Regions from separate parts of the Streptomyces sp. NPDC056948 genome, predicted to be linked through region 1. Evidence: riboswitches for the same ligand, from Rfam matches in the RefSeq annotation. Region 1 holds a riboswitch; the other holds the start of a gene.
What was found. A riboswitch is a leader RNA that binds a small molecule or an ion and turns the genes downstream of it on or off. The one in region 1 is predicted to bind ZMP and ZTP.
Positions count from the first base shown of each region.

Region 2: it holds a riboswitch for ZMP and ZTP, as region 1 does, so the genes downstream of both, ACFTZL_RS13925 (glycine hydroxymethyltransferase) here and ACFTZL_RS23055 (bifunctional 5,10-methylenetetrahydrofolate dehydrogenase/5,10-methenyltetrahydrofolate cyclohydrolase) in region 1, are expected to answer to the same signal.

Region 1 is NZ_JBHUQX010000179.1:455-15,622, reverse strand. It holds gene ACFTZL_RS23115 (ROK family protein) at 34-1,194, opposite strand; gene ACFTZL_RS23110 (carbohydrate ABC transporter permease) at 1,366-2,331, shown strand; gene ACFTZL_RS23105 (carbohydrate ABC transporter permease) at 2,349-3,278, shown strand; gene ACFTZL_RS23100 (ABC transporter substrate-binding protein) at 3,289-4,632, shown strand; gene ACFTZL_RS23095 (Gfo/Idh/MocA family protein) at 4,661-5,860, shown strand; gene ACFTZL_RS23090 (L,D-transpeptidase family protein) at 5,888-6,583, opposite strand; gene ACFTZL_RS23085 (SDR family NAD(P)-dependent oxidoreductase) at 6,751-7,536, opposite strand; gene ACFTZL_RS23080 (SDR family oxidoreductase) at 7,565-8,479, opposite strand; gene ACFTZL_RS23075 (MBL fold metallo-hydrolase) at 8,570-9,199, opposite strand; gene ACFTZL_RS23070 (S-(hydroxymethyl)mycothiol dehydrogenase) at 9,199-10,287, opposite strand; gene ACFTZL_RS23065 (ABC transporter ATP-binding protein) at 10,470-12,224, shown strand; gene ACFTZL_RS23060 (nuclear transport factor 2 family protein) at 12,349-12,714, shown strand; ZMP/ZTP riboswitch at 12,737-12,821, shown strand; gene ACFTZL_RS23055 (bifunctional 5,10-methylenetetrahydrofolate dehydrogenase/5,10-methenyltetrahydrofolate cyclohydrolase) at 12,844-13,701, shown strand; gene ACFTZL_RS23050 (CU044_5270 family protein) at 13,702-14,700, opposite strand; gene ACFTZL_RS23045 (RNA polymerase sigma factor) at 14,796-15,168, opposite strand, start outside.
Region 2 is NZ_JBHUQX010000086.1:4,641-20,721, reverse strand. It holds gene ACFTZL_RS13965 (FAD-dependent monooxygenase) at 1-1,025, opposite strand, end outside; gene ACFTZL_RS13960 (class I adenylate-forming enzyme family protein) at 1,022-2,605, opposite strand; gene ACFTZL_RS13955 (AMP-binding protein) at 2,629-4,152, opposite strand; gene pabB (aminodeoxychorismate synthase component I) at 4,149-6,533, opposite strand; gene ACFTZL_RS13945 (antibiotic biosynthesis monooxygenase) at 6,564-7,142, opposite strand; gene ACFTZL_RS13940 (hypothetical protein) at 7,256-8,134, opposite strand; gene ACFTZL_RS13935 (hypothetical protein) at 8,260-8,622, shown strand; gene ACFTZL_RS13930 (glutathionylspermidine synthase family protein) at 8,637-9,818, shown strand; ZMP/ZTP riboswitch at 9,913-9,998, shown strand; gene ACFTZL_RS13925 (glycine hydroxymethyltransferase) at 10,032-11,480, shown strand; gene trpS (tryptophan--tRNA ligase) at 11,604-12,617, shown strand; gene ACFTZL_RS13915 (2'-5' RNA ligase family protein) at 12,759-13,337, shown strand; gene ACFTZL_RS13910 (decaprenylphospho-beta-D-erythro-pentofuranosid-2-ulose 2-reductase) at 13,345-14,100, opposite strand; gene ACFTZL_RS13905 (FAD-binding protein) at 14,117-15,499, opposite strand; gene ACFTZL_RS13900 (phosphatase PAP2 family protein) at 15,633-16,081, shown strand, end outside.

The sequences.
Region 1 (15,168 bases):
ATCACGTCCATCTCCCGGTAAACGTGAGGGTGTTCACGCTTCGGCCGATCCCAGGACCAGTACCTTGATAGCCAACACGGCCGCGCCGCGCGCCCAGTCGTGAAAATCGGACACTTTCGTCTCGAGGTCGACCGGGGCGGCCAGGGGGTGCCGGTTGTCGCGGATGGCCTCCTCGACCGTCTTGCCCGCCACATCCATCAGCCCGACCCCCTCCCCCGCGAGCAGGATCTTCTGCGGCATCACGAAGTTGGAGATCTGGGCGACGAGCGTGCCCAGCGCGCGTGCGGCCTCACCGATGACCCGGGCGGGCATCGGGTCCCCGGCGACGGCCAGCGCGAGGATCTCCTCGTAGGTCCGGTCGCGGCCGGTGGCGGCCTGGACCTGGTAGCGGATGTTGGGGATGGTCAGCAGCGAGACGGCGCTGCCGCGCCGGCCGTCCGGGGTGAGCGGGCCACTGGGGTCCACGATCCAGTGACGGCCGAAGCCGCGGTCCTCCTCGGCACAGGACACCCGCTTGCCGCTCAGGACGAGCCCGTAGCCGATGCCTGCGCCGATGGTGAGGACCGCGAAGCGGTCCAGGCCGCGTCCGGCGCCGAACCAGGTCTCGGCCTCGACCAGGGCGGCGACGTCGTTCTCGACGACCACGGGCAGTTGGGTGCGCTCCTCGACGAGTTCGGCGAGGGGGACGTCCCGCCACAGCAGGAAGGGGGACTCACCGACCACGGCACGGTCCTGCACGAACCCGCCGACCCCGATACCGATCCCGGCGAGCCGGGGGTGTTCGGCGGCCAGTTCGGCGGTCATCGCGCCGAGCATGTCGGCGACCCCGGCGGGGTCGTGGGTGGTGAGCGGACGGTCGTAGTGGGCGACGATGTGGCTGCGGAGCGTGGTGACGACGCAGTAGACCGTATCCTCGGTGATCTTGAAGCCGAGGAAGGACCCGGAGTCGGCGACGACGTCCAGCGGCTGTGAGGGGCGACCCTGGCGGGCCTCCGCCGGCGCTCCGGCCTCGGCCACCTCGATCAGCAGGTTCGACTCGATCAGCGGCTTGGTCAGCCGGGTGAGGCTGCCGGCCGACAGACCCAGCCTCCGGGCGAGCTCGGTCCGGGACAGCGGGCCGTGGACGAGCACTTCGATCGCCACGGAGCGCTCCCCCGCGCTCAGCGGCAGCCAGCCGGCGGTGCCTGCGGTCATGTACGTCCGACTCCCCTCAGCCTTTTTTTCGCACTGAAACCAACATGACCACTCTACGGCGATGAAGGTTCCTGCGAAAAGATGTTTGCGCACCCCTTGACGCAGCAATTGTTTCGCGCCAAAAGTAAGTCCCGCCAGAGGACGAGCCGCCGTATGCGAGGGAGTCGCCCGATGACCATCGCCTCCAGCAGTCCTCCGTCGCGTCTGCCCGCAGGCGGCGCCACGGAGGCACGCAGCAAACCCAGGACACGCCGGACCGAGGTGGGGGGCAACCGGGGAGACGGACGGCTGGCCGCGGTGTTCATCGCGCCGGCGCTGCTCGGCTTCGTGGTCTTCCTGCTCTGGCCGACGCTCCGGGGCATCTATCTGAGCTTCACCCGCTTCAACCTGCTGACGCCGGCGGAGTGGGTGGGCCTGGACAACTACGTCCGCATGGTCAACGACCCCATCTTCTGGGACTCGATGACGGTCACCGTCTGGTACGTCGTCATCAACATCGGCGTCCAGACGGTCGCGGCGCTCGCCATGGCCGTCCTGCTGCAGCGGCTGACCCAGTCGGCGATGCTGCGCGGGATCGTGCTCACGCCGTACCTGATGTCGAACGTCGTGGCCGGCCTCGTCTGGCTCTGGATCCTCGACACGCAGCTCGGCATCGGCAACGAGATCATCAGCGCCCTCGGCGCCGACCGCATCCCGTTCCTCGCCGACGAGACCTGGGCGATCCCGACCATCGCGCTGATCAACGTGTGGCGGCACGTCGGATACACCGCCCTGCTGCTGTTCGCCGGTCTCCAGGCGATCCCGAACGAGATGTACGAGGCGGCCAGGGTGGACGGCGCGAGCGAGTGGCGGATGTTCTGGCGGATCACCATGCCGCTGCTGCGGCCGGTGCTCGCGGTCGTGCTGATCATGACGATGATCGGGTCGTTCCAGGTGTTCGACACCGTCGCGGTGACCACCGCCGGCGGTCCGGCCAACGCGACCAACGTGCTCCAGTTCTACATCTACGGATCCGCCTTCGGGCGCTTCCAGTTCGGCTACGCCTCGGCCATGTCCGTCGCCCTGCTGGTCGTGCTGAGCGCGATCACCATCCTCCAGTACCGGCTCACCCGGGCCGGCCGGACCGACCTCGGCTGACGGAAGGAGACATCCGCATGACTGCCGTGACGACCACGACCACAACGCCGTCGGCCCTGCGACCGGTCCGGCGCAGGTTCCCCTTCGGGCGAGCCGCCGCCTGGACCGTGATGGGACTGATCGTCCTCATCACCCTGCTGCCGTTCTACTGGATCCTGCGCACCGCGCTCTCCACCAACGCCGGCCTCAACGCCGACCCGACCAACCCGCTGCCGGTGGACCTCACCACGAGCGGATTCGAGCGGGCCCTGGGAATGCAGTCGGCCGAGGAGGCCGTCAAACAGGGCGGCGCGGGCGGCGGGCTCGACTTCTGGCGCTACCTGCTCAACTCGGTACTGGTGTCGACCCTGATCACCGGCTGTCAGATCTTCTTCTCCGCGATGGCCGCGTACGCCTTCTCGCGGCTGCGCTGGCGGGGCCGGGACAAGGTGTTCGGCCTGTTCCTGGCCGGGATGATGGTGCCGGCCATCTTCACGCTGCTGCCGAACTTCGTGCTCATCAAGCAACTGCACCTGATCGACACGCTCCTCGGTATCGCGCTGCCCACCATGTTCATGACGCCGTTCGCGGTGTTCTTCCTGCGGCAGTTCTTCATGAACATCCCCAGCGAGGTCGAGGAGGCCGCGCTGCTCGACGGCGCCGGGAAGATCAAGATCTTCTTCCGGGTGGTGCTGCCGATGGCGTCCACGCCCGTCATCACGCTGGGCGTGCTGACGTACATCACCTCCTGGAACGACTACTTCTGGCCGCTGATGGTCTCCTACAGCGACAGCTCGCGCGTGCTCACCGTGGCGCTGGCGGTCTTCCGGGCGCAGACCCCGGCGACCGGCGTCGACTGGTCCGGGCTCATGGCGGCGACGCTGATCGCCGCGCTGCCGATGCTGGTGCTGTTCGCCTGCTTCGCGCGCCGCATCGTCAGCTCCATCGGCTTCACCGGGATCAAGTAAGGGGACTGGGATGCGAATTCGTACGCTCGTCGCGGCGACCGGAGCGCTGGCGCTGTCCCTGGTCAGCGGATGCGCCCAGGGCGGCGCCGCCGGATCCTCCGCGAACACGGTCACGTACTGGCTGTGGGACGCCAACCAGCTGCCCGCCTACCAGGCCTGTGCCAAGGGGTTCGAGAAGGAGAACCCCGGACTGAAGGTGAAGATCACGCAGTTGGGCTGGAGCGACTACTGGACCAAGCTCACCGCCGGGTTCATCGCGGGCACCGCCCCGGACGTGTTCACCGACCACATCCAGAACTTCGGCCAGTTCGCCGATCTGAAGGTCCTCGAACCGCTCGACGACCTCGGCATCAAGGACTCCGACTACCAGCCGGGCCTCGCCGCCAACTGGGTCGGCAAGGACGGCCACCGCTACGGAACACCCAAGGACTGGGACACCGTCGCGCTGTTCTACAACTCGAAGATGGCCGAGGACGCCGGGCTCAGCGCCGCACAACTGGGCGACCTGTCCTGGAACCCGAAGGACGGCGGCACCTTCGAGAAGACCATCGCCCACCTCACGATCGACAAGAAGGGCAAGCGGGGCGACGAGCCGGGCTTCGACAAGAACAACGTCAAGGTGTACGGCATGGCCACGGGCGGCGGCGGCTTCGGCGACGGCCAGACGCAGTGGAGCCCCTTCACCGGCTCCGCCGGGTGGAACTACCTGAACAAGGCGCGCTGGGGCACGAAGTACCAGTACGACAGCAAGACCTTCCAGTCGGCCGTCAAGTGGTACTTCGGCCTGGCGAAGAAGGGCTACATGCCGCCCCTGTCGGACTACAACATCCAGTCCAACCAGCAGAACACGCAGGTCGCGGCGGGGAAGGCGGCCACCGCGTTCGACGGGGCCTGGATGATCTCCACCTACACGGGCTTCAAGGGCCGGGACATCAAGACCGCCCGGACGCCGGTCGGGCCGACCGGCAAGCGCGCCACCATGATGAACGGCCTCGCCGACTCCGTCACGAAGGCCTCCAAGAACAAGCCGGGCGCCAAGAAGTGGGTGGCGTATCTGGCCTCGGACAAGTGCCAGACCGTCGTCGGCAAGTACGGCGTCGTCTTCCCCGCCACCGCGGCCGGGACCGAGGCCGCCGTCGCCGCGTACCGGAAGAAGGGCATCGACGTCTCGTCGTTCACCGAACCCGTGGCCGACAAGAAGCACTCCCGGACGTTCTCGTACCCGATCGCCAGCTACTCCGCGGACATGACGGCGCTCATGCAGCCGGCGATGGAGGACATCTACGGCAACGGAAAGCCCGTCAGCAGCCTCGACCAGACCAACGACCAGATCAACCTGATCCTCTCGCAGTGATCACCGCACAGTGAAGGGCATGCCACACATGACGTTCTCCATCGGCATCGTCGGTGCCGGACAGTTCTCGGGCCAGTTCGCCACCCTGTTCCAGGCCCACCCCGGCGTCAGCGACGTCTACGTCACCGACCTGCTGCCCGAGAGGGCCGAACAACTCGTCGCCGCGCAGGGCCTCGCCGGCGCGTTCCCGTCGTACCAGGCCATGCTGGAGTCGGAGGACGTCGACGCGGTCGCGATCTTCACCCAGCGCTGGACGCACGGCCCGCTGGTGCTCCAGGGCCTCAACGCCGGCAAGCACGTGTACTCCGCGGTCCCCATGGCGATCAGCACGGAGGAGATCGCGGCGATCATCGACACGGTCAAGGCCACCGGCCTGACCTACATGATGGGCGAGACCAGCGAGTACAACCCGGCGACCGTCCATGCCCGCAACCAGATCGCCGAGGGCGCCTTCGGGCGGCTCTTCTACGCCGAGGGCGACTACGTCCACGACATGGACCTGGGCTTCTACGACGCCTACCAGTACAGCGGCGGCGAGAACTGGAAGGCCACCGCCAGCTATCCCCCGCTGCTGTACCCGACGCACGCGATCGGCGGGGTGCTGGGCGCCTGGCAGACGCACGCCGTCAGCGTGTCGGCGATCGGTGTCCTCGACGACCGGGGCGACGGCGTCTTCGACAAGGACATCAGCCAGTTCGGCAACGACTTCTCCAACGCCACCGCGCTGTTCGAGGTCGCCGGCGGCGGCTCGTTCCGTACGAACGAGTTCCGGCGGGTCGGCTACCCCTCGCACATCCGGGAGTCGCGCTTCCGCTTCTTCGGCACCGAGGCGAGCATGGAGCAGCTCGCCACGGTCGCCCTGTGGCAGGACAAGCAGGGGGTGAAGGACATCAGCGAGCTGCTGGAGCCCAAGCCCACCATGGCTCCCGACGATCCGTCGCTGCAGCACATCGCGCCGGAGCTGCGGGCCGCCTTCACCTCCGGGTCGGCGCCCGTGCACGACCGTGAGCGGCTGCCGAGGGAGTTCGACCACCTGCACAACGGCCACGAGGGCAGCCACCACTTCCTGGTGGACGACTTCGTGACCGCCGTCAATTCGCGCACCCTGCCGTCGGTGAACGCGTGGGTGGCCGCCCGCTACACCTTGCCGGGCATCGTCGCGCACGAGTCCGCGCGGCAGGGCGGGGTACGGCTCGAGATCCCGGACTTCGGGGACGCGCCCCAGTAGAGGGCCGTGCGGGCCGGGTGCCTGGGATCAGGTGCCCGGCTTGCGGCCGTACACGAAGACGTCGTCGCCCTTCTTCAGCAGCGACCAGTACTTCTTGGCGTCGGTCTTCGTCATGTTGGTGCAGCCGTGCGAGCCCGGCGGGTTCCACATACTGACGCCGACCGAGTGGAAGGCCTGACCACCGTCGAAGAACTGGGCGTAGGGCATCGGCACGTCGTAGATCGACGAGACGTGGTCGATGTTGCGCCAGTAGATCTTCTTCAGGCCGGTGCGGGTCTCGTACCCGTCGCGACCGGTGCGGACCGGGACGGGGCCGTAGACGAGCTTCTTGCCGTCCTGGATCCAGCTCAGCTGGAGGGTCAGGTTCACGCAGGCGATCCGGCCCTTGTTCACCGGGCACTTGCCGTCCTTGTTGGGGTTCTTCCCGACGGCCTTCTGCTTCTGCATCAGGTCCATCACGCCCCAGGTGACCGGACCGGCGTAGCCGGCGTTCGGGGAGATGCCGTGCTTGGTCTGGAAGGCACGGATCGCCTTGCAGTCGGTGGCGGACTGCTTGCCGTCGACCGGACGGCCGAGGAACTTCTCCACCTGCTTCTGGTGCGGGCCGGTCTGCGTGGTGCAGCTCGCGGCCTGCGCCGGGGTGGCGCCGAGCGCGAGTGTGAGCGGTGCCACCAGGCCGGTGATCCCGAGTGCGACGGCTCCCCGTCTGCGTACGTCCCCCATGGCTGGTCAGCCCTTTCGCGGAGTTGGTCTACGGTGTTCTGCCAGCTAGACGGGCGAAGGGCGGCTTCGGTTGTGCGGGGGTGCGGCCTGCGACGAAACGGTGACATACCTCACCGCGCGGCGACCGGGCGGAAGGGGCTGCCGCGACAGGGCCGCTCTTGAGGCCGCTATGGGCGCAGGGCTTCGTGGAAGGCCGTGTGGACGGCCGTGAGGCCGCCGTCGACGGTCAGGGTGGTGCCGGTGATCCAGGAGGCGTCGGGCGAGGCGAGGAAGGTGACGGCCGCCGCGATGTCCTCCGGTTCGCCGACCCGGCCCAGGGGGTAGAGCCGGCGCAGCGCTTCCAGGTCCTCGTCGCGGCCCTCCCAGGCGGTGGTGCGGACGGTGCCCGGCACCACCAGGTTGACGCGGACACCGCGCGCGGCGGCGTGCCCGGCGAGGGTGCGGGTCAGGGAGCCCAGGCCGGCCTTGGCGGCGCTGTAGGCGTGGTTGCCGAAGTCCTGCAGGCCGTTGACCGAGCCGATGGAGACGACGGCGCCACGGCCCGAGGCGGCCAGGTGCGGCAGCGCGGCACGGCAGCAGCGGTACGCGCCGGACAGGGTGACGTCGAGGTCGCGCGCCCACGACTCGTCCGGTTCGTCCTCGAAGAGGGGCGCGTCGGGCGAGCAGTGGGCGGCGCCGTTGACCAGCACGTCGAGCGAGCCGAAGGTGTCCACGGCGTGGGCGACGGCGGCCTCGACCGCCGCCCGGTCGGCCACGTCGCACCCGAGCCCCTCTGCGGTGAGCCCCTGGTCCCGCAGGGCCCGCGCGGTCCGGGTGGCCGCGGCCGGGTCCTGGTCGGCCACCAGGACCCGCGCGCCCTCCCCCGCGAACCGGCGGGCGGTGGCGGCGCCGATGCCGCGTGCCCCGCCGGTGATGAGAACCCCGTACCCCTCGAAGCGCCTGGTGTCCGTCATGGGCCGACCGTACTGCCCCGGGGGTGACTCAGCGGTAGCCGCTCGTGTCGGCCGGCTTGCCCGCGTCCTGGACCTCGACGAGGTAGCGCCACGCGTCCGGGCGGCTGCCGTCGAGGTCGGTGAAGCCGTACACCTGGGCGAGGCCGCCGCTGGAGAGGGACTGGCCGTTCCAGCGCGCCACGTCCGGGTCGGCGGCGAGCGCGGCCACGGCCCGTCCGACGTAGCGCGGGGTCTCCGAGATGGCGAAGTGCGGGACGCGCTCCAAGGCGTCGCGCCAGTTCTCCTCCTGTACGCCGAAGGTATCCAGCATGATCTCCGAGCGCAGCCAGCCGGGCGTGAGGGCGACGGCTGTGGCGCCGCGCGAAGCGAGCTCGTGGCCGAGGGAGAAGGCCATGCGCAGGACGGACGCCTTGGCGAGATCGTAGAAGAAGTTCACACGGTAGTTGTCGCCGTTGTAGTCGGCGGTGCCGTCGGTGACCTCGACGACCAGGCCGCCGGGGTGGCGCAGCAGCAGGGGCAAGGCGTGGTGGCTGGTGATCGCGTGTGTCTCGACGGCGAGACGGAGCAGGTGCAGGCCGTTGTCGAGGTCGTGCTCCCAGACCGGGACGTCCCACCCGAAGAGCTTCTCGCCGCCCCAGATGTCGTTGACGAGGACGTCGAGGCGGCCCTGTTCCTCGTCGATCCGCTCCACGAGGGTGCGGACCTGCGCCGGGTCGAGGTGGTCGGTGGGTACGGCGATGCCCTGTCCGCCTGCCTCGGTGACCAGGTCGGCGGTGTCCTCGATGGTCTCGGGCCGGTCGTACTCCGAGCGGCGGGTGCGCGTGCTGCGTCCGGTGACATAGACGGTGGCGCCCGCCGCGCCGAGTTCCACCGCCATGCCCCGTCCGGCGCCTCGGGTCGCACCGGCGACCAGTGCGACCTTGCCCTTCAGTGGAGCTGACATGTCCGACCTCCCGTGACCGTGGCTGCTTGTCGCATTCAGGGTGACGGGTAAGCCGGACATCTTCTGTCGCCTTTTACCGGCGACACGCGGTCAGTGACCCCGGGCGATCCAGTCCTCCAGATTCGGGGCCTCCGCACCGATGGTCGTGGGGTCCCCGTGGCCGGTGAGGACCTTCGTCCCGGGCGGCAGCGTGAGCAGCCGGTCGCGGATCGAGTCGATGATCGTCGGGAAGTGCGAGAAGGACCGGCCGGTGGCGCCGGGGCCGCCCTGGAACAGCGTGTCGCCGGTGAAGACGGTGGCCAGCCCGGGTTCGTACAGACACACCGCGCCGGGCGCGTGCCCCGGGGTGTGCAGGACCCGCAGGTCGGCGCCGCCGGCCTCGATCGTCTGGCCGTCGACCAGCCAGGCGTCGGGCTCCCGGTCCGGGTGGGTCTGCTTCCACAGCGGCAGGTCGTCGTGGTGCAGCCAGATCGTGGCCCCGGTGCGCTCGGCGAGGGCGGGGGCGGCGTCGATGTGGTCGTTGTGGGCGTGGGTGCACACGATGGCCGTGAGCCTGCGGTCCCCGACGGCCCGGGCGATGGCGTCGGCGTCGTGGGCGGCGTCGATGACGATCGCCTCGTGGTCGTCGCCGACGATCCACACGTTGTTGTCGACGTCCCAGGTGCCGCCGTCGAGGCTGAACTGGCCGGAGGTGACGAGGTGTTCGACTCGGGTGGTCATCAGAGCACCACCACCGAGCGCAGCACGTCGCCGTGGTGCATCCGCTCGAACGCCTTCTCCACCTCGTCGAGCTGGATGGTCTCGGTGACGAACGCCCCGAGGTCCAGGCGCCCTTGCAGATGCAGGTCGATCAGCATGGGGAAGTCGCGGGAGGGCAGACAGTCGCCGTACCAGCTCGACTTGAGCGATCCGCCGCGGCCGAAGACGTCGAGCAGCGGCAGTTCGAGCTTCATGTCCGGGGTGGGCACGCCGACGAGGACGACCGTGCCGGCGAGGTCGCGGGCGTAGAAGGCCTGCTTGTACGTCTCCGGGCGGCCGACCGCCTCGATGACGACGTCGGCGCCGAAGCCGCCGGTGAGCTCGCCGATGGCCTCGACCGGGTCGGTCTCGCGTGAGTTGACGGTGTGGGTGGCGCCCATCGTCCGGGCGGTCTCGAGCTTGCGGTCGTCGATGTCGACGGCGATGATCCGCGCCGCTCCGGCCAGCTGCGACCCGGCGACGGCCGCGTCACCGACGCCGCCGCAGCCGATGACGGCGACCGTGTCGCCCCGGCCGACGTCGCCGGTGTTGATCGCGGCGCCGATGCCGGCCATGACGCCGCAGCCGAGCAGCCCGGCCACCTGCGGGGCGACCTCCGGGGCGACCTTGGTGCACTGCCCGGCCGCGACCAGCGTCTTCTCGGCGAAGGCGCCGATGCCGAGGGCCGGGGAGAGCTCCTGGCCGGTCGAGGCGAGGGTCATCTTCTGCTCGGCGTTGTGGGTGTCGAAGCAGTACCAGGGCCGCCCGCGCAGACAGGCCCGGCACTTCCCGCACACCGCACGCCAGTTGAGGATCACGAAGTCGCCGGGCTCGACGTCGGTGACGCCGTCGCCGACCGCCTCGACCACGCCCGCGGCCTCATGGCCGAGCAGGAACGGGAAGTCGTCGCTGATGCCGCCCTGCTTGTAGTGCAGGTCGGTGTGGCACACCCCGCAGGCCTGGACGCGCACGACCGCCTCTCCGGGGCCGGGGTCGGGGACCACGATCGTCTCGATCCGCACCGGCTCGTCCTTGCCGGGTGCGATCACACCGCGTACTTCCTGCGCCATCGCGCTGACTCCTTCGTCGGCCGGGGTCCGTCCCTTCCGACCCTACGCGCGACTGATCGGTAAGGGGCACGGATCGGCCACCTCAGACGCATGATCACGAGTTCGCGCAGCGCCGAAAAGCCGGGCACCGCACGAGGCCCGCGCCGTAGCCTGAACGCTCCGCCCGACGCCGAAGGAGCGACGTGAGCATCGCAGAGACCGATACCGCCGTGCCTCCCTGGCGGCTGCTCCTCGGATACGTTCGGCCGCATCGCTGGTCCCTGGCCGCCGGTGCCGTGCTCTCGCTGGTCACCGGGGCGACCGGGCTGCTGCTGCCGCTGGTGGCCAAGGGCCTGATCGACGATCTGTCGCACGAGAGGGCCATCACCGGAGCGCTGCTGGCGATGTCGGCGCTGGTGCTGACCAACGCGGTGGTGGGCGCGCTCGGTTCGTACGTGCTGCAGCGCACCGCCGAGTCGGTGGTGCTCGGGGCGCGGCGCGCGCTGTCGTCGTATCTGCTGCGGCTGCGGATCACGGCCGTGGACCGCAGCGAACCCGGGGACCTGATGGCCCGCATCACCTCCGACACCACGCTGCTGCGCCAGGTCACCACCAACTCGCTGGTCGGTCTGGGCACGGGCGGTCTCACACTCGTCGCGACGATCGTGATGATGGGCCTGGTGGATGTCGTGCTGCTGGGCGTCACGCTGGCCGTGATCGCGGGTGCGGGGGTGATCCTCGGCGTGATCGTGCCGCGCATCAACAAGGCGAGCCGGCGGGCGCAGGACGCGGTGGGTGTCATGGGTGCCTCGCTGGAGCGGGTCCTCGGCGCCCTGCGCACCGTGAAGGCCTCCGGTGCCGAGCACCGGGAGGAGAACACGCTGCACGAGGCGGCGCAGGAATCCTGGCGGCAGAGCGTGCGGGCCGCCAAGTGGTCGGCGGCCGCGGGCAACACGGCGGGGCTCTCCATGCAGATCGCCTTCATCACGGTGCTCGCGGTGGGCGGCGCGCGCGTCGCGACCGGCGCCGTCGACGTGGGCACACTGGTCGCGTTCCTGCTGTACGTCTTCTATCTGATGTCGCCGATACAGCAGGTCGTCGGCGCCGTCACGCAGTACCAGACGGGCGCCGCGGCCCTCACCCGCATGCAGGAGGCGCTGAGCCTGCCCGCCGAGCCGTCCGCCCGGTTCGCGCCGCTGCCCTCCCCCGGCGCCCAGCCCGCCGCCCTCGCCTTCGAGGACGTCCGCTTCCGATACGCCGACGACCTGCCCTACGTCCACCACGGCGTGACGTTCGCCGTGCCCGCGCAGGGCATGTCGGCGTTCGTGGGCCCCTCCGGCGCCGGCAAGACCACCGTCTTCTCGCTGATCGAGCGGTTCTACGACCCCAACGCCGGCGTGATCACGCTCGACGGCCGGGACCTGGCCGACTGGGAGCTGCCCCAACTGCGCGCCGCGATCGGCTATGTGGAGCAGGACGCACCGGTCCTGTCGGGCTCCTTGCGGGACAATCTGTTGCTGGGCAACCCGGAGGCGGACGAGGACGCGCTCGCGCGGGTGCTGAAGACGACGCGTCTCGACGGTCTGGTATCCCGCATGCCCGCGGGGCTCGACACGCTCGTGGGGCACCGCGGCACCAAGCTGTCGGGTGGTGAGCGGCAGCGTGTCGCCATCGCCCGCGCCCTGCTGCGCCGCCCCCGGCTGCTGCTGCTCGACGAGGCCACCTCGCAGTTGGACGCGGTGAACGAGGCGGCGCTGCGTGACACCGTCGCGGACGTGTCCCGGACGACCACGGTCCTCGTCGTGGCGCACCGGCTGTCCACGGTGACGATGGCCGACCGGATCGTGGTGATGGACGCGGGCCGGGTCCGGGCCGTCGGCACCCACCGCGAACTCGTGACCTCCGACCCGCTCTACGCGGAGCTGGCGGCGACCCAGTTCCTGGCCGCGGCCGACTGAGCGGTCGTGTCAGGGCCGGTGGCCCTGCTGCGCTTGCCGAGCGTGGCGGGCGGGAGGAGGCTCAAGGGTGAGGCTTCTCGCGGCCCGCTCCCCGTCGGGTCGCGGCCCTTCGAAGGAGGTCATCATGGGAACCGCGGCAGACCCCGCCTTCGACCGAGACACCCTGCGCCGGGGCGTGGAAGGACAGACCCCGGACATCCTGCTCTCCCTCTACGCCGACGACGCGGAGCTCCGCATCGTGGACCGCACGACCCAGCCCAGCCACCCCAAGGTCCTGCACGGCCGGGACGAGATCGGCCGGATGCTGGAGGACGTCTACAGCCGCGACATGACGCACAAGATGGAGCGGTGCATCGTCCAGGGCGACGAGGCCGCCTACAGCGAGAGCTGCGAGTACGCGGACGGCGTGCGCGTCCTGTCCGAGTCCATGATGTCGCTGCGCGGCGGAAAGATCACCGAACAGACCCTGATCCAGGCCTGGGACGAGTAGGAGAATCGGCACCGTTAAAGTGGGGCCGGGCCGTGACTGGCGCTGAGGTGGAGCACCACCGGGGAGCGGTCCCGCGGAGTCAGCTGCCGTGCGCCTGGGCGAAGCAGGACACCAGCCCAGGAGTGGATCATGTCCCAGGCACGGCTCATGGACGGCACCTCGCTCGCCCGGCAGACGGTGGAGCAGGCCGGCAAGCGCGCGGCCGACCTCACCGAACGCACGGGCACGGCACCGTGTCTCGCGACGGTGCTTGTCGGCGAGGACCCCGCGTCCGTCACCTACGTCCGTATGAAGCAGAACCGCTGCCGCAAGGCCGGTATCACCTCGCGGCACGTGACGCTGCCCGCCGCCACGACCACCGAGGAGCTCGTCGCCACGCTCGAGGCACTGTCCGCCGATCCGGGTGTGCACGGCATCCTCCTGCAGCACCCCGTCGGCGAGCACATCGACGAGCGCGCCGCGTTCGAGGCGATCGCGCCCGGGAAGGACGTCGACGGCGTCACCTTCGCCTCCTTCGCAACGATGAGCTTCGGCCTGCCGGGCTTCGTGTCCTGCACGCCCGGCGGGATCATGCGGCTGCTCGACGAGTACGGCGTCGACCCGGCCGGCAAGCGGGCCGTGGTCGTGGGCCGCAGCGCGATCCTCGGCAAGCCGGTCGGCATGCTGCTGCTCGCCCGGGACGCCACGGTCACCTACTGCCACTCGCGCACCCGGGACCTGTCCGCCGCCGTGCGCGAGGCGGACATCGTGGTGGCCGCGGTGGGACGGCCCCGCCTGATCCACGGCCAGGACATCAAGCCCGGCGCCGTCGTGATCGACGCCGGGTACAACGCCGGCAACGTCGGCGATGTCGACTTCGAATCCGCCGTGGAGCGGGCCTCGCTGATCACGCCGGTGCCGGGCGGGGTCGGCCCGATGACGATCGCCACGCTGCTGGAGCAGACCGTGGACGCCGCGGCCCGGCAGCTCGGTCTGCCCGGCGTGTGATCAGCGCATCCAGGCGCTGTACGACATGACGTCGCCCTTCTTGACGCCGTACTCCGGTTCGTCGGCGGTGAAGGTGCTCTCCAGGCCGAGGACGGCACCGGTGGCCGGGTCCGTGATCAGCATGTGGCGGACGCCGGAGCCGTCGTACACGTACGCCTGGCCGCGCCGGCCCAGCCGGTCGGTCACCTGGCCGACCGGCCGCAGTCCCTCGGCGTCGGCCAGGAGCCGGGCGAGCGCCGCCGTCTCCCGGGTGCCGAGGGTCCAGTGGTCGAGCAGTACCTCGACACCGTCCAGCAGTTGGGGCGTGGTCAGCGGCCCGTCGGTGTACTGGGCCTCCGTCAGGTAGGCGCGCAGCCGTGCGGGGTCGTTCGGCGGAGGCGACTGGGGCGGTGCGTCGCTCCAGCTCGGCGGGTAGGTCCGGTCGCTGATGACGTGCCCGTCGTCGACGAGGTGGGGCTCGCCGTCCGCGTCGGAGAGGACCGGGCGGCCCGGATGCCTCGGGTCGGTGGCGACGACGAGCTCGGTGTGGCTGGCATCGGCCCGCCAGCGCACGATGCGTTCCTCGGGCAGGGTGATCGGGGGCTTGTCGTCCGACATGCCCAGGCTCCAGGACTGCACGTGCGTGCCCTTGCGCAGGCGGGGCGAGCCGTCGGCCGCGGCCTGCTGGGCACGTTCGGCCAGCCGGTCCAGGGGCACGGGGGTGGAGCCGGTCTGCACCACCAGCGGGCGGGGCGCGGCGACCGCCGGTGTGGTGTCCGGGCCGCTCAGCACGAGGGTGAGAGTCAGGGCGGCGACGACGGCCGTGGCCACCAGCCCCCAGGCCAGCCGGGGCCGGCCCCGGCCCGGCAGCAGCCGGTCCCGCCGAGGGCCGGCGGGCCGCTCACGCAGCAGACGTTCGAGCCGGCGTTCGGCGTCGTGGTCCAGGGGGCCGTCGCCGAAGTGAGGGCCGTCGTGCGGCACCGGGTTGGCGCTGCGCAGCAGTTCGAGTTCGTCAGCCATGGCCGTGTTCCTTCGGGGCGGTCATGCGGGCGGCGGGCAGGGGACACGGGGCACCGGCCTCGCCGGCCGGGGGAGCCTCGCTCGCGGAAGACGCGTCAGTCATCGTCCCGCCCTCCCACGGAGTGCGCGTCGGCCCTGGCGCGCTCGGGGCCCATGCGGTCGATCTCGGTTCTCAGGCGACGGCGGGCCCGGTGCAGCCGCATGGCGGCGGCCCTGCTGCCGCAGCCCAGGGCGACCGCGACCTCGTCGACGCCGAGTTCCTCCCAGGCCGTCAGGCGCAGCACCTCCTGGTCGGCCGCGGAGAGGCGGGACAGTGCCTCGTGGACCCAGGCGCCGGGTGTGTCGGCCTCGGGTCCCACCGCGATGTGCCGCCCGTGCGCGGTGTCGTCGTTGCCGAGCCGGTCGACGAGCCGGCGGCGGCGTCCGTGGCCGCGTACCGCGTTGGCCAGGCAGTTGCGTGCCACGCCG
Region 2 (16,081 bases), on a different contig from region 1:
AGGGCCGTACCGGCGGCGGCGCTGTTGAACAGGCCGGCGGCGCGGCGTACCTCGGCGAAGTGCGCGACCGCCTCGCCGGTCCCGGCGGCGATCGCCTCGGCGGCGGCCGCCGCGTCCGCGATCCCGCTGTTCATGCCGCGCGCCCCGAACGGCGGGAAGAGATGCGCCGCCTCCCCGGCCAGCAGCACGCGCCCGTGCGGATCGGTGAACGAGGCCGCCACCTTGCGCAGGAAGCGGTACGTCGACACCCACAGGATCCTGTCGTCGTAGCCGTCCCCGACGATGGCGGGCAGCCAGCGCCGTACGGCCTCCTCGGTGCCGTACTCCTCCTGTGCGTCGTCGTCCCGGCACTGCAGGTCGACCTGGAAGCCCCCGGTGAACGGCACCCGCATCACACTGCGCCCGCCGACCCCGGGATGCTCGTAGTGGAAGACCCGCTCCAGCGGCAGCTCCGCGCCCGGCACGTCGGCGACGTCCACCACGACATGGAAGCCCTCGCCGTGGGTGCCCTCCAGGGCGATGCCCAGCTCGCGCCGGACCGCGGAGCGGGCGCCGTCGGCGGCCACGGCGTACGCGCCGGTCCACACCCGCCCGTCCTCGCCCGTCAGCCGGACCTCCGTCTCCGAGGTGCTCACGCCCGCCACGCGCGCGCCCCACACGAACTCCACCCCGGCCTCCTCGCAGGCCGCGCGCAGGAACCGTTCGGTGTCCGTCTGGCGCAGGCTGGTGAAGGGCGGCGGACCGGACGGCGGCGGGAACGTGCGGGCGTAGACCTCACGTCCCCGGTAGAGGGTGCGCCTGGTGTGCCAGGTCCGCCCGTACGAGGTGATCTCGGCGGCGAGCCCGGGCAGCATCGCGTCCAGCAGGCCCAGGGTCTCCCGGTGCACGAACAGGGCCCGGCTGCCGGGCCGTTCCCGGTCCTCGGGGTCGGCCTCCAGCAGCACCACGGGCAGTCCGTGCCCGCGCAGGGCCAGAGCCGCCGACAGGCCCACCGGTCCGGCGCCCACGACCACGACCGGGGTCATGCCCGGGCGCCTTCGGTGAGCATCCGGGCGATCTCCCCGCGCTTCACCTTCCACGTCGCGGTCATCGGCAGATCCTCGAACCGCCACTGCCGCGGCTCGGCCATCGCCGGCAGCCCCGCCGTGGCGTTCCGCCAGCGCTCCGGGTCCAGGGGCCGCTCGCCGCGCACGCACACCACCGGCACCGGCTCGCGGTCCGCGCCCGGCACGATGACGACCTCGCGCAGCTCCTCGAGACGGGACATCAGCGCGTCCTCGACCTCCAGATTGCTGTGCACGGCGTCGATCTGGTCCACCTCACGGTCGATCAGATACAGCGCGCCCAGGCGGCTCCGGTAGCCCATGTCGCCCATCTCCCACCAGCCGTCGGTGAGCTGACGGTCGTAGCGCTCCGGCATGCCCAGGTAGGTGAGGATCCGGCCCCGGGTGCGGGCCTCGATCCGGCCGGGCGTGCCGGGCGCGACCCGCCTGCCCTCGGCGTCGGTGACGCGGACCCGGGTGAAGCCGGGTATCCCGATCCCGACCCGGCGTCCGTCCACCCGGGCGGCGCCGCGCCGCGTCACCACCTGGAACGCCACCGGGCCCGTCTCGCTCTGCCCGTAAAGCTGGATCAGCCAGGGCGTACGCCGCCGGGAGGCGCCCAGCAGCCGCCGTACGGTGCGCGGGTGGATCGCGTCGAACGTGGAGCCGTACGACCGGACCCGGGACAGCGGGGCCCCGGGGGCGTCGGCCAGCTCCTCCCACAGCACGAACGTGTTGGGATGCGTCTCCACGATGCCGGGCCGGTGCCGGACCAGCAGCGGGCCCACCACGGCCGGATCCGGGTCGGTGATCAGCACGAGCGGGCTGCCGAAGTGCAGCAGTACGCCGAGCAGATGGTAGAAGCGCGAGTGCACGAAGGACATGTGCAGCGCCGCCGGCTCGCCGCGGGTGGGCCAGCCCATCGCCTGCTGCGGCACGAGCCGGTTCCACATGGTCTGCGCGCAGTGCACGGCCAGCTTCGGGACGCCGGTGGTGCCCGAGCTGTGGGTGATCAGGGCGGGTTCGCGGGGATGGAGCCGGACCGGCGGGGGCGGCTCGGCGCCGGCGTACTTCGCCAGGGGCTCCGCCCCGGGCGCGTCGTCCACCGAGAGCGTCCGCCGCACGAGCCCGGACAGGGCGAGGTCCTTCAGACCGTCCAGGGTGGCGCTGTCGGTGATCAGCCAGGGGCGGCGCAGCCGTGCGAGGAGCTGCCCGGCCACCTGAGGGGCCAGCGCGGGCGACAACAGCACGGGCACGGCGCCGATCCTGGAGGCGGCGCAGGTCAGCAGCATGATGTCGACGTTGTCGGCCTTGTGCACGACGACCTGCTCCGAGGGCCGCACCCCAGCCTCCCACAGGCGGCCGGACAGTTCCTCGACCACGTCGGCGAGCACGGTGTAGCTCAGGTCGACCCCGAGGGAGGGGCTGACGTCCAGCGGCCGGTCCAGGGTGACGAAGACGGCCCCGTGCCGGTCGGCGGCCCGCCGGAAGACCGGTCCCAGACAGAAGCCGCGATCGGCGAGCGAGGGCAAGGGCAAGGACAAGGGCTGGGTCTGTCGCATGCGGCCGTTCCTTTCCGTGGTGTTCACCAGGCACCCCGGCGCACCAGATGGCGGCGGAGCTTCCCGGTCGAGGTGCGCGGCAGCGACGGGACGAAGCTGACGCTGCGGGGGACCTTGAAGGCGGCGAGGCTCTCCCGCGCCAGGCCGATCAACTCGTCCGACAGACCGTCACGCGCGGACGCGACCGGCACCACGAAGGCCCGCAGCCGGCTCGCGCCCCGCCCGTCGGGCACAGCCGCGACCGCCACCTCCCGCACCGCCGGATGGCCGCGCAGCACGGCCTCCACCTCCAGCGGGGAGACGGTGATACCGCCGACCATCTCCATGTCGTCGGCGCGGCCCAGATGCCGGTAGGAGCCGTCCGGTTCGCGGTACGCCCGGTCACGGGTGGCCAGCCAGCCGCCGACCAGGGTCCGCGCGGTCTCCTCGGGCCGGTTCAGATAGCCCGGCGTGACCGTCGGCCCGCGCACCCACATCTCGCCCTCCTCGCCGTCCGGCACCGGGTGCCCGTCACGGTCCCGCAGCTCCACCTCGAAGCCGGGCACGGGACGGCCGACGGTGCCCGGGTGGTCGTGGGCGAAGCCGTTGGCGCAGAACGCGTGACCCGCCTCGGTGGAGCCGATCTGCTCCAGCACCGGCGCCCCGAGCAGCGCGGTCACCTGCCGTGCGAGCCCGTCCGGCAGCCCCTCACCGGCCGACACCGCGGCCCGCACCGAGGCGAAACAGCCCTCGTGCCCGTGGCCCCGCTCGGCGACCAGCGCGGCGTACGCGGACGGCACCGAGTAGAGCAGCGTCACCCGGTGCCGGGCGACCAGCTCGTCGATGGTGGCCGGAGTGGGGCGCCGGTCCACCAGCACCGCGGACGACCCGGAGAACAGCGGGAAGACGAAGGCGTTGCCGAAGCCGTAGGCGAAGTACAGCTTCGACACCGACAGCGTGACGTCGTCCGCGGTGATCCGCAGCACCCGCCGGCCGACCAGATCGTGGTACGTCCGGGGATCGCCGTGCGTGTGCACGACGCCCTTGGGGCGGCCCGTGGTGCCGGAGGTGTACTGGACGTAGAGCGGGGCGTGCGCGTCGACCTGGTGGGCGGGCGAGGGCTCGGCGGCCGGGGCGAGTGCCATCAGCTGATCCGCCCCGATGCGGGCCCGGCGGGCGAACCGCTCCTCCAGGCCCGGCCCCGTCACACACAGCAGGGCCCCGGTGTCCTCGGCCAGGAACACATGGTCGGCCGCGGGGAGTTCGGGGTTGACCAGGACCGCGACGGCGCCGAGACGGGCGGTGGCGAGGAAGGCCGTCACCCAGGCGAGGGAGTCGGGCAGCGCCAGCAGCACACGGTCGCCGGGGCGCACCCCGTGCTCGGCGAGCACGGTGGCCGCACGGGCCGCGAGGTCGTGCACCTCCCCGTGGGTCCAGGCCCGGTGGCCCTGGTGAAAGGCGGTCCGGCCGTTCCACCCGCGCCGCTCGGCGAGTTCCGCGAGCTGGGCCGCCATGTTCCCGGGCGCCTCGGCCTCGGGCGGGTGCAGCTCGATCTGCGGACTGGTCATCGCCGGGCCTCCCCCGCCGCCCCGGCTCTGTCCCCCGGCGGGGCCTGGTGCCGTATCCGGTCGGCCGTGTGCTGGTGCAGGGCCCGCATCGGGGCCGCGGTCTTCAGCAGCATCTCCTCGTACTCCGCCTCCGGATCGGAGCCGAGCACGATCGCGCCGCCCGCGCCCAGATGCATCTGGCCGTCGGCGAACACGGCGGTACGGATGACGATGCTGAGATCCGCGCCGCCGCCGCACCCGAAGTAGCCGAGGGCGCCGGAGTACACGCCCCGGGCCTCGGTCTCCAGCGAGTCGATGATCTCCAGCGTGCGCAGCTTCGGCGCGCCGGTCATCGACCCGCCGGGGAAGCAGGCCCGGACACAGTCCACCGCGTCCGTGCCCGGCCGCAGCCGTCCCACCACGGTCGAGACGAGCTGATGCACCGTGGCGTACGTCTCCGTGGCCATCAGCTTGGACACCCGCACCGACCCCGTCCGGCAGACCTGCCCCAGGTCGTTGCGGAGCAGATCGACGATCATCAGGTTCTCGGCCCGCGTCTTGTCGTCCGACGCGAGCGCGTCCCGCAGCCGGGCGTCCTCCTCCGGTCCCTCACCCCGGGGCGCGGTTCCCTTGATGGGCCTGGCCTCGGCGGTACCGTCCCGCCCGATCCGCAGGAACCGCTCGGGCGAGGAGCCGGCCACCTCCAGCTCCCCGAATCTCAGGAACGCCGCGTACGGGGCCGGGTTGTCGCGGCGCAGCGTCCGGTAGAACTCGAGCGCGTCGGGCGGAGCGGGTAACCGGGCGGCGTTCGTGAGGCAGACCTCGTAGCTGGTGCCGGCCCGCAACTGCTGCTGGCACGCCTCGATGTCCGCGAGGTACGTCGACCGGTCGCGTACGAGCCACGGCTCGGCGGCGCCGGGATCGGCCGGGGCCGACGACACGGGCAGCGGCGCCCGCTCCGTCGCCACGCAGCTCAGGTCCGCCAGCGCGCTCTCCAGCCAGTCGGCGGCCTCCCGCGCCGCCTGCGGGGTGTCCTCCGCCAGGCATACGGCGTAGGTGAAGCCCTCCTCGTGGTCCACCGCGATCACCCGGTCGGCGAACAGCCAGGCGGCGTCCGGGGCGGGGGAGCGGTGCCGGTTGGGCGACCCGCAGTCGGCCTTCATCTCGTAGCCGAGGTAGCCGACGTAGCCCCCGGTGAAGTCGAACGGCAACCCGGTCGCGTCCACGCGCCGATGCGTCAACTGCCGCTTCAGATAGTCGAAGACACTCGCCGTGACCTTGCGCACCGGCCGCCCGGCCCGCTCGATCTCACAGCGCCCGGTGGTGACGTCGTACCGCACGAACTCGGCGAGCGGCCCGCTGTCGTCCCCCAGAAACGAGAACCGCGACCGCCCGGGCTCGACCAGGGAGCTGTCCAGCCAGAACGAGCGGGGGGACCCGGCGAACATCCGGGAGAAGACCGCCTCGGTGTCGACGGCACCGGTGACCCGACGGGTGTGCAGACGGTAACCGACCCGTCCGGGGCGCCGGGGGCGGGGAATGGCGACGGTGGGCGGCGTGGCACTGCCGACCGGAACGTCGTCTGCCGGGTCCACTGCCATGGACACCGCCGAGACGGGAAAGACGGCCGCAGGCCGAGGAACCCCACTCCGCGGCGCCCGCGCGGCCCTGGGCCGATCGCCGCCCCCGGCCTCGGAAACCCCCGCCCCCCGAGCCTCCGTCGGCCGTCGGACCCCCGCGTCGCACTCCGGTACCAGTGCCCGGCGTCGGGACGGTGCCTCGGGTGACGGGACCGCCGTGTTCTTCGTGCGCAGCTTGCCGGCCCGCTCGGCGGTCAGGTTGCGGAAGTTCACGAGCATGCGGTGGCCGTACTCCGTGAGGACGGACTCCGGGTGGAACTGCACACCCCACAGCGGTCGGCTGCGGTGCCGCAGCCCCATCAGGACGCCGTCCTCCGCCCAGGCCGTGGCCTCCAGCGCCGGAGGCAACGGCTCGCGCACCGCCAGCGAGTGATAGCGGACGGCGGTGAAATGCTGCGGCAGGCCCTGGAACAGATCCCGTTCGTCATGCCGGACCGTGGAGAGGTGCCCGTGCCGCGGTTCCGGAGCCGGCCCCACCAGACCCCGCTCCCCGAGCGCGATGCCCTGATGGCCGAGACACACGCCGAGCACAGGAACCGGGGAGGTCGCGAGCAGCCTGGTCCCGATGCCGAAGTCACGCGCGTCGCCCGGGTGCCCGGGGCCCGGGGACACCACCAGATTGTCGAACTCCCGGAGATCCGGAATCCCGTCGACGGGCGTGTCGTTACGGACGACCACCGGCTCCTCGCCGTTGACCTCGGCGATCAGCTGGAACAGGTTGTACGTGTACGAGTCGTAATTGTCGATGAGCAGGGTCTTCACCCGCCCACCTCCCTCTGTTCGTTCGCGGACCTACGTGGCCCGGCGTTTGTGCCGCCCACGAAGCGCCTGGAGCGACGGGTACAGCCATTTCTTGAAGAAACGCTGGAGGCGCGGCATGAGAATCCAGGTGACAAGGGCGGTCACACACAGACATAACAACAGCGTGCGTATCAGTGCATTGAGGTCACCGAGATAGGGAAGAACCGTCAGATTGAACAGGAGCACCGGCGGAAAAACCGCGCTCATATTCACGAACCACAGTTTCCATTTCTTCGGCGGTGCCGGCGGCGCGGGCGTCAGAGTCTGCGCGTCGAACCAGGCCCGGGCGCCCGGCACTCTCCTGCGCTCCGCCTCCCGGGCGAGCCCCTCCAGCCGGGCGTCCCACTGTGTCCGGGAGAGCGATTGCTCCCAGGCCAGGGCCGACCCCTCGCTGGCGAAGCGATAGACGACATGCCACTCCGCCCCTCCGTCGACAAGTACCCCACCCCCCAGAAAACCCGGCTGTCGCGCGGTCGCGCCCAGCATGGCCCACCCCCAGGAGTGGAAGTCGGCCGCACGGCCCGGCATCACGCGATAGGCCACGGTGACCGTGACGGGATTACTGGTCACGCCGTCCCATACGGAAAGCGGTTCCCTCGCGTTCAAGATTCAACAAACAATTTTCCGGCTGTCCGGAACGTGAAGCTTTACGGCAGGTGCGCCGCCTTGGGGAAAAGCCCTGCTCACTTAGGTGCGACCGCGTCCTCCCCGGCCGCCCCCGCCTCCCCGGCCGCCCCCCCCTCGGACTCCACCGGCGCCTCCCCGAACCGCGACAGCGCCAGCGCCCCGGCCACCGCCACCGCGAAACCGAGCACCGCCAGCCAGCCCAGCCCCTCCCGCGTACGGTCCCCGAGCCAGATCACGCCGATCAGCGCGGGCGCGACCGTCTCCCCGAGCACCAGGCCGGCGGTCGCCGTGGTCACCGACCCGCGCTGCAGGGCCGAGGTCAGCAGCAGGAACGCGGCCCCGCCCCCGAGCACCAGCGCGTAAGCCGCCGGATTCGTGAAGAGCTCCCCGGGTGACAGCCCGTCGATGAGCCGGACCGCCACCTCCACCACCCCGAACCCGCAGCCGGCCCCCAGACCGAGTGCGAGCGCCCGCCCCCGCTCCGGCAGCCGCCCGCCCACCGCCCCGAGCAGCAGCACCCCGCCCGCCGCACCGAGCATCGCCCACTTCAGCCAGCCCGGCCCGGCCTCGTCGCCCTCCGCCCCGGCCGCAAGACCCAGCAGCGCGAGCCCGGCGCACACCACCCCCACCGCGGCCCACTCCATGCGGCTCAGCCGCACCTCGAGCAGCCGCGCCGCGACCACGGCCGTCACCGCGAGGCTCGCGGCCAGCGCCGCCCCCACGGCATAGATCGGCACCGACCGCAGCGCCACGATCTGCAGCAGGAAACCGAGCCCGTCCAGCGCGAGCCCCACCAGATACCGCCACTGCCGCAGCGCCCGCCACAGCAGCGCCACGTCCCCGCCCGGGCCGGTCGCCGCGGCCGACCGCGCGGCCATCGCCTGCAACACCGTCGCCGTACCGAAGCAGACGGCCGCACCAAGGGCGCACACCATTCCAAAGATCACAAAACGACAGTAGGGGAGGGGGCGGGGGCAGGGGGGCATGCACGCCCGCTCTCACCCATCTCTAGGCTGACCGCTTCGGCGGGTACACGACGGGGACACGGGGAGACACGAACATGGCCGAGACACGGCGGCGACTGCGCTCGAGCACGGTGGTGCTGGGCGGTATGGGTGTCCTCGCGGCGGCCCTGTCCGCCTGCGGCTCCGACCCGGACCGCCGCTGTGTGGACCGGGACAGCCACGACTACATCAACGGCTACAAGATCGTCGCCGACAAGAACTGCAACTCCGGCTCCTCGTCCGGCTCCTCCTACGGCAAGGGCCGCAAGAAGACCGGCAAGACCGAGACCGCGAACGCCGACTGGTACTACGACGCCGACGTCAGCGGCGGCTACGCCGACTCCGGCACCTTCAGCCGCAGCGAGGCCGTCGACCGGGGCGGCTTCGGCTGCTCGGGCTCCGGCAGCGGCGGCGGCTGAGCGGGCCCGGGCAGATGGAACGCCGCACCATGGAGCCCCGCCCCGGCTGGCAGCAGACCGTCGAGGAACAGGGCCTGATCTACCCCCTCACCCGCTACCCCGACGACTCCCTGCGCCCCTACTGGGACGAAAGCGCGTACTACGTCTTCACCCTTCCGGAGATCGAGGCCCTGGAAGAGGTCGTCGAGGAACTCCACCGCATGTGCCTGGCGGCGGCCGCCCACATCGTCGCCGAGGACCGTTTCGCCGACCTGGGCATCACCGACCCCCGCGTGGTCCGGGCGGTCGCCGAGTCCTGGCACCGCCGTGCCGAACTCCCCTCCCTCTACGGCCGTTTCGACCTCCGCTACGACGGAACCGGCCCGGCCAAGCTCCTGGAGTACAACGCCGACACCCCCACCTCACTGGTCGAGGCCGCGTCCCCCCAGTGGTTCTGGATGGAGGAGCGCTTCCCCGGCGCCGACCAGTGGAACTCCCTCCACGAACGCCTGATCGACGCCTGGAAGAAGCAGGCCGCCCTCCTCCCGCCGGGCAGCCCCCTGTACTTCGCGTACTCCTCCGCCGACGAACTCGGCGAGGACATGATGACGGTCGCCTACCTCAAGGAGACGGCCGAGCAGGCGGGCCTGGAAACCGACTGGATCTCCATGGAGGAGATCGGCTGGGACCGCCTCTCCGGCCGCTTCGTCGACCAGCGCCTCCGCTTCATCCGCAGCGCCTTCAAGCTCTACCCCTGGGAGTGGCTCACCACCGACCGCTTCGCCGGCCACGTCCTGGACACCCTCGACAACGGCGGCGGCACGGGCTCCACGCTGTGGATCGAACCGGCCTGGAAGATGCTCCTCAGCAACAAGGCCCTGCTCGCGATCCTCTGGGAGCTCTACCCCGACCACCCGAACCTCCTCCCCGCGTACCTGGACGGCCCTCGCGACCTGTCCACCCCGGGCTGGGTGGCCAAGCCCCTCCTCGGCCGAGAGGGCGCGGGCGTCACGATCCACGACCCGGGCTCCGAACCCGCCCTCCGCGACGAACCCTGCGTCTACCAGCAGCTGGCGCCCCTTCCGGACTTCGACGGGAACCGCGTGGTCCTGGGCGCCTGGATGGTGGAGGACGAGTCGGCGGGCCTGGGCATCAGAGAGTCGTCAGGCTTGATCACAGACGAGTACGCCCGCTTCCTTCCCCACGTGATCCTTTAGCGACTTCAGGGGCGCGGGGCTGTGACATGTGCGGCTCCGCCGCGTGGGCGCGACCAGCCACAACGAAACCCGCACACATGGTCCGGTAGGCTGATCGCCGGGCCGTGACTGGCGCGCTGGGATGGACAAACCATCGGGGAGCGGTCCGAGCAGAGAGTGCCGTGCGCCTGGGCCGTACCGTGAACGCTGAACGCAACGTCCGGAGGTCCACACATGTCAGCCGAGCCCCTCTCCACCGCTTCCACCGCCTACCGCGCCGCGCTGGACGTCATCCGCGCCGTGGAACCCCGTGTGGCGGACGCCATCGGCCAGGAGGTCGCCGACCAGCGCGAGATGCTCAAGCTGATCGCCTCGGAGAACTACGCCTCCCCGGCCACCCTGCTGACGATGGGCAACTGGTTCAGCGACAAGTACGCCGAGGGCACCATCGGCCGCCGCTTCTACGCCGGCTGCCGCAACGTCGACACCGTCGAGTCCCTGGCCGCCGAGCACGCCAAGGAGCTCTTCGGCGCCCGCCACGCCTACGTCCAGCCGCACTCCGGCATCGACGCCAACCTCGTCGCCTTCTGGGCCGTCCTCGGCGCCCGCGTCGAGGTGCCCTTCCTGGAGAAGACCGGCGTCCGCCAGATCAACGACCTCACGGACGCCGACTGGTCCGAGCTGCGCCAGGCCTTCGGCAACCAGCGCATGCTGGGCATGTCCCTGGACGCCGGCGGCCACCTCACCCACGGCTTCCGCCCGAACATCTCCGGCAAGATGTTCGACCAGCGCTCCTACGGCACCGACCCGGCCACCGGCCTGATCGACTACGAGGCCCTGCGCGCCCAGGCCCGCGAGTTCAAGCCGCTGATCATCGTCGCGGGCTACTCGGCCTACCCCCGCCTGGTGAACTTCCGGATCATGCGCGAGATCGCCGACGAGGTCGGCGCCACGCTGATGGTCGACATGGCGCACTTCGCCGGCCTGGTCGCGGGCAAGGTCCTCACCGGCGACTTCGACCCGGTCCCGCACGCCCAGATCGTGACGACGACCACCCACAAGTCGCTGCGCGGCCCCCGCGGCGGCATGGTGCTGTGCGACGACTCCCTGAAGGACCAGGTCGACCGCGGCTGCCCGATGGTCCTCGGCGGCCCGCTCCCGCACGTGATGGCCGCCAAGGCCGTCGCCCTCGCGGAGGCCCGCCAGGAGTCCTTCCGTGACTACGCCCAGCGCATCGTCGACAACTCCCGCGCCCTCGCCGAGGGCCTGATGCGCCGCGGCGCGACGCTGGTGACGGGCGGCACGGACAACCACCTGAACCTGATCGACGTCGCCTCCTCCTACGGCCTCACCGGCCGCCAGGCCGAGGCCGCCCTGCTCGAGTCGGGCATCGTCACCAACCGCAACGCGATCCCCGCCGACCCGAACGGCGCCTGGTACACCTCCGGCATCCGCATCGGCACCCCGGCCCTGACCACCCGCGGTCTGGGCACGGCGGAGATGGACGAGGTCGCCGACCTCATCGACCGCGTCCTCACCTCCACGGAAGCGGGCACGACCAAGTCGGGCGCCCCCTCCAAGGCCCAGCACATCCTCGACGCGAAGATCGCCGACGAGATCTCCCACAGGGCGACGGACCTGGTAGCGGGCTTCCCCCTGTACCCGGAAATCGACCTCGGCTGAAGGCCCTGAGGGGCGCGGGGCCGCATTGATGTGCGGCTCCGCCGCGGGGCGCGACCAGCGACAACGGGCCCGCGGTTCCCCACCCGCCGAAACCACCCACACCCCTCTGAGACAATAAGAAACATGGCCTCTGACCGACCCCGCGTGCTCTCCGGTATCCAGCCCACCGCCGGCTCGTTCCACCTCGGCAACTACCTCGGCGCCGTCCGCCAGTGGGTAGCACTCCAGGAGACCCACGACGCGTTCTACATGGTCGTCGACCTGCACGCGATCACCATCCCGCAGGACCCGAAGGACCTGCGCGCGAACACGCGTCTGGCCGCGGCCCAGCTCCTCGCGGCCGGTCTCGACCCGGACCGCTGCACGCTCTTCGTCCAGAGCCACGTCCCCGAGCACGCCCAGCTCGCCTGGATCATGAACTGCCTCACCGGCTTCGGCGAGGCCGGCCGTATGACCCAGTTCAAGGACAAGTCCGCCAAGCAGGGCGCCGAGCGCGCCTCCGTCGGCCTGTTCACGTACCCGATCCTCCAGGTCGCGGACATCCTGCTCTACCAGGCCCACGAGGTCCCGGTCGGCGAGGACCAGCGCCAGCACATCGAGCTCACCCGCGACCTCGCCGAGCGCTTCAACGGCCGTTTCGGCCCGACCTTCACCGTGCCGAAGCCGTACATCCTCAAGGAGACGGCGAAGATCTACGACCTTCAGGACCCGACGATCAAGATGAGCAAGTCGGCGTCCACGCCGAAGGGCCTGATCAACCTCCTCGACGAGCCGAAGGCCACCGCGAAGAAGGTCAAGAGCGCGGTCACGGACACCGACACCGTCATCCGCTTCGACGCGGCCGAGAAGCCCGGCATCAGCAACCTCCTCGGCATCTACTCCACCCTCACCGGGGAGGGCATCGCCGAGCTGGAGGCGAAGTACGAGGGCAAGGGCTACGGCGCGCTCAAGACGGACCTCGCGGAGGTCATGGTCGATTTCGTGACGCCGTTCCGGGAGCGCACCCAGCAGTACCTGGACGACCCCGAGACGCTCGACTCGATCCTCGCCAAGGGCGCCGAGAAGGCACGCGCGGTCGCCGCGGAAACCCTTTCCCAGGCGTACGACAGGGTCGGTTTCCTGCCCGCCAAGCACTGAACCCGCCCCCGCGCACAGCCGTACCACCGGACAGCGCTGTACATCACTCCGGTTGCGCCTGCCCGTAACCCGGCCGTGGCCGTACAGTCGATAACCGGGTGGTCGTATCAGCGACCCGCCAACTGAACGACAGGAGACGACGTGGGGACCGTAACGATCGGTGTCTCGATCGCGGTCCCGGAGCCTCACGGCAGCGAGCTCCAGCAGCTGCGCGCGGGCTTCGGCGACGCCTCGGCTCACGGCATCCCCACGCACGTCACCCTGCTGCCGCCGACGGAGATCGACGAGGACGCCCTGCCGGCCGTCGAGGCGCATCTGACCGAGGTCGCCGCGGCCGGCCGGCCGTTCCCCATGCGGCTCTCCGGCACGGGTACGTTCCGGCCCGTGTCGCCGGTCGTGTTCGTCCAGGTCGTCTCGGGAGCGGAGGCCTGCACCGGGCTCCAGCAGCAGGTCCGCGACCCCGCCGGGCCGGTCCCGCGCGAACTGCAGTTCCCGTACCACCCGCACGTCACCGTGGCGCACGGCATCGACGAGGCGGCGATGGACCGCGCCTTCGAGGAGCTCGCCGGCTACGAGGCCGAGTGGCCCTGCACCGGCTTCGCCCTCTACGAACAGGGCGCCGACGGTGTCTGGCGCAAGCTCCGCGAGTTCCCCTTCGGCGGCCCGGTCGTACCGACCCAGGCCGGCTCAGCGGAACGCGACTCGGTCCCCACGCGCTGACGCGGAATCAGATCGGCAGCCGCCGGAACACCCCGCGCGGCAGGTGGCGCAGTGCCGCCATCACCACGCGCAGCGCGCCCGGTACCCACACCGTCTCCGAGCGGCGGCGCAGCCCCAGCTCCACGGCCGTCGCGACCGCCTCGGGCGTGGTCGCCAGGGGCGCCTCGGGCAGGCCGGCGGTCATCCGCGTACGGACGAAGCCGGGGCGTACGACCATGACGTGCACGCCCGTGCCGTGCAGCGCGTCGCCCAGCCCCTGCGCGAACGCGTCGAGGCCCGCCTTGCTGGAGCCGTAGATGAAGTTCGCGCGGCGGGCCCGCTCGCCCGCGACGGAGGACATGACGACCAGGGAGCCGTGCCCCTGGGCCTGGAGCGCGCGGGCGCAGACCAGGCTCGCCGAGACCGCGCCGGTGTAGTTGGTCTGCGCGACCCGCACCGCCGCCTCCGGCTCCCGCTCGTCACGGGCCTGGTCGCCGAGCAGGCCGAAGGCGAGCAGCACCATGTCGATGTCGCCCTCGGCGAAGACCTTGCCGAGCACGCCCTCGTGGGAGGTGGGGTCGAGCGCGTCGAAGGCGATGGTGTGCACGTCGGCCCCGAGCCCGCGCAGCCGCCCGGCGGCCTCCTCCAGGGCGGCCGAGGGGCGGCCCGCCAGCCAGACCGTGCGGGTGCGGCGGGCGATCAGCCGGCGGGCGGTCGCCAGCGCGATCTCCGACGTACCGCCGAGGACGAGCAGGGACTGGGGGAGACCGAAGGCGTCCTTCATGGAAGCTCCTAGGTACCTAGAGGTGGAGGCGGCGGGCCAGGTCGGACACGAACACCCCGTGCGGGTCCAGTTCGGCGCGCAGTGCGCGGAAGTCGTCGAGGCGCGGGTACATGGCCGCGAGCAGCTCCGGACGCAGCCGGGCGTCCTTCGCGAGGTAGACCCGCCCGCCCGCGGCGGCGACCTCCTCGTCGAGTTCGTCGAGGAACGCCCCGAGGCCGGGCAGCCCCGCCGGGATGTCCAGCGCCAGCGTCCAGCCCGGCACGGGGAACGACAGCCAGCCCGGGTCGGACTCCCCGAAGCGCTTGAGGACGGCCAGGAAGGACGGGCAGCGACGCTCCGAGATACGGCGGACGACGCGGCGCAGGGCGTCCTCCCGGCCGTGGCCGACGACGAACTGGTACTGCACGAAGCCGCCGCGGCCGTAGACCCGGTTCCAGTGGGGCACACCGTCCAGGGGATGGAAGAAGGCGGAGATCCGCTGGAGTTGGCCGACCCGCGCGCGGGGGGCCTTGCGGTACCAGAGCTCGTTGAACAGGCCCACCGTCGTCCGGCCGAGCAGGCCCTCGGGGAGGACGGCGGGGGCGGCCGGGAGCCGGGGGGTGCGGAAGGCGAGCGGGTCCGAGCGCATGCGGGCGGGCAGGGCGTCCAGGGGCGCGTGGTCGCCGCGGGTGAGGACCGCCCGGCCGGTGGCGGCACCGCGGGCCAGCAGGTCGATCCAGGCGACCGAGTAGCGGTAGCGGTGGTCGGTGGCCGCCAGCCGGGCCATCAGATCGTCGAGGTCCGCCGCCCGTTCGGTGTCGACCGACATCAGCGAGGTCTCGACCGGCTGGAGGCGGATCGTCGCGGTGAGGATCACGCCGGTCAGCCCCATGCCGCCCGCGGTGGCGTCGAACAGGGGCGTGCCGGGGATCACCGTGCGGATCTCGCCGTCGGCGGTGAGGAGTTCGAAGGACAGCACGTGCCGCGAGAACGAGCCCGAGACATGGTGGTTCTTGCCGTGGATGTCGGCGCCGATCGCCCCGCCGACGGTGACGTAGCGCGTGCCGGGGGTGACCGGCACGAACCAGCCGAGCGGCAGCAGCACCTGCATCAGCCGGTGCAGGGAGACGCCCGCGTCGCACAGCACGGTGCCGCCGGCGGCGTCGATCGCGTGGACGCGGTCCAGGCCCGTCATGTCGAGCACGGCCCCGCCCGCGTTCTGCGCCGCGTCCCCGTACGCCCGTCCCAGGCCCCGGGGGATCCCGCCCCGGGCCCCGCACTCCCGGACGGCCGCAGCGGCCTCCTCGTACGTCCTCGGGCGGATCAGCCGGCCCGCGGTGGGAGCGGTACGGCCCCAGCCGGTGACGGTGGTGAGGTCCAGGCCCATGGCGTCCGGGGCGGAATCGGTGTCGGCAGACATGTCCGTGACCGTATCGCCCTCTTGTGGGCGATTAGTTAGCAAACATGGCATCCCTCCCCGAAATGGGTGATTAATGGGATGTCGCTCAATATTGCCGGAGTTCAGGCCACATGGGCGTGAACAGTGAGTCCACATGGACGACCTCGACGACCTGCACGACATGGACCACCGGATCGTTTCGGCGCTCAGGGCGTGCGGTACCGACCCGCGCGTGGCGGGCGCCGCGCGTGCCCTGTCCTGGGCGGGGGAGCACGCGGCCCTGTGGCTGGCGGCGGGGCTCGCCGGAGCCGCCGTGGACGGCGGGCGGCGCGGGGCCTGGCTGCGCGGCACGGCGCTGACTGCCGGGGCGCATCTCGTCAGCATGGGCGTGAAACGGGTCGTGCGCCGACCGCGCCCCGCGCATGTCGAGCCCCTGGTGCGCACCGTCGGCCGGCACTCCTTCCCCAGCTCGCACGCCGCCTCCGCCGCGGCCGCCGCAGTAGCCTTCGGCGCCCTGGGAGCGCGCGCGGTCCCGCCCCTCGCCGCTGCCGTGTGCGTCTCGCGGCTGGTGGCCGGCGTCCACTACCCCTCGGACGTCGCGGC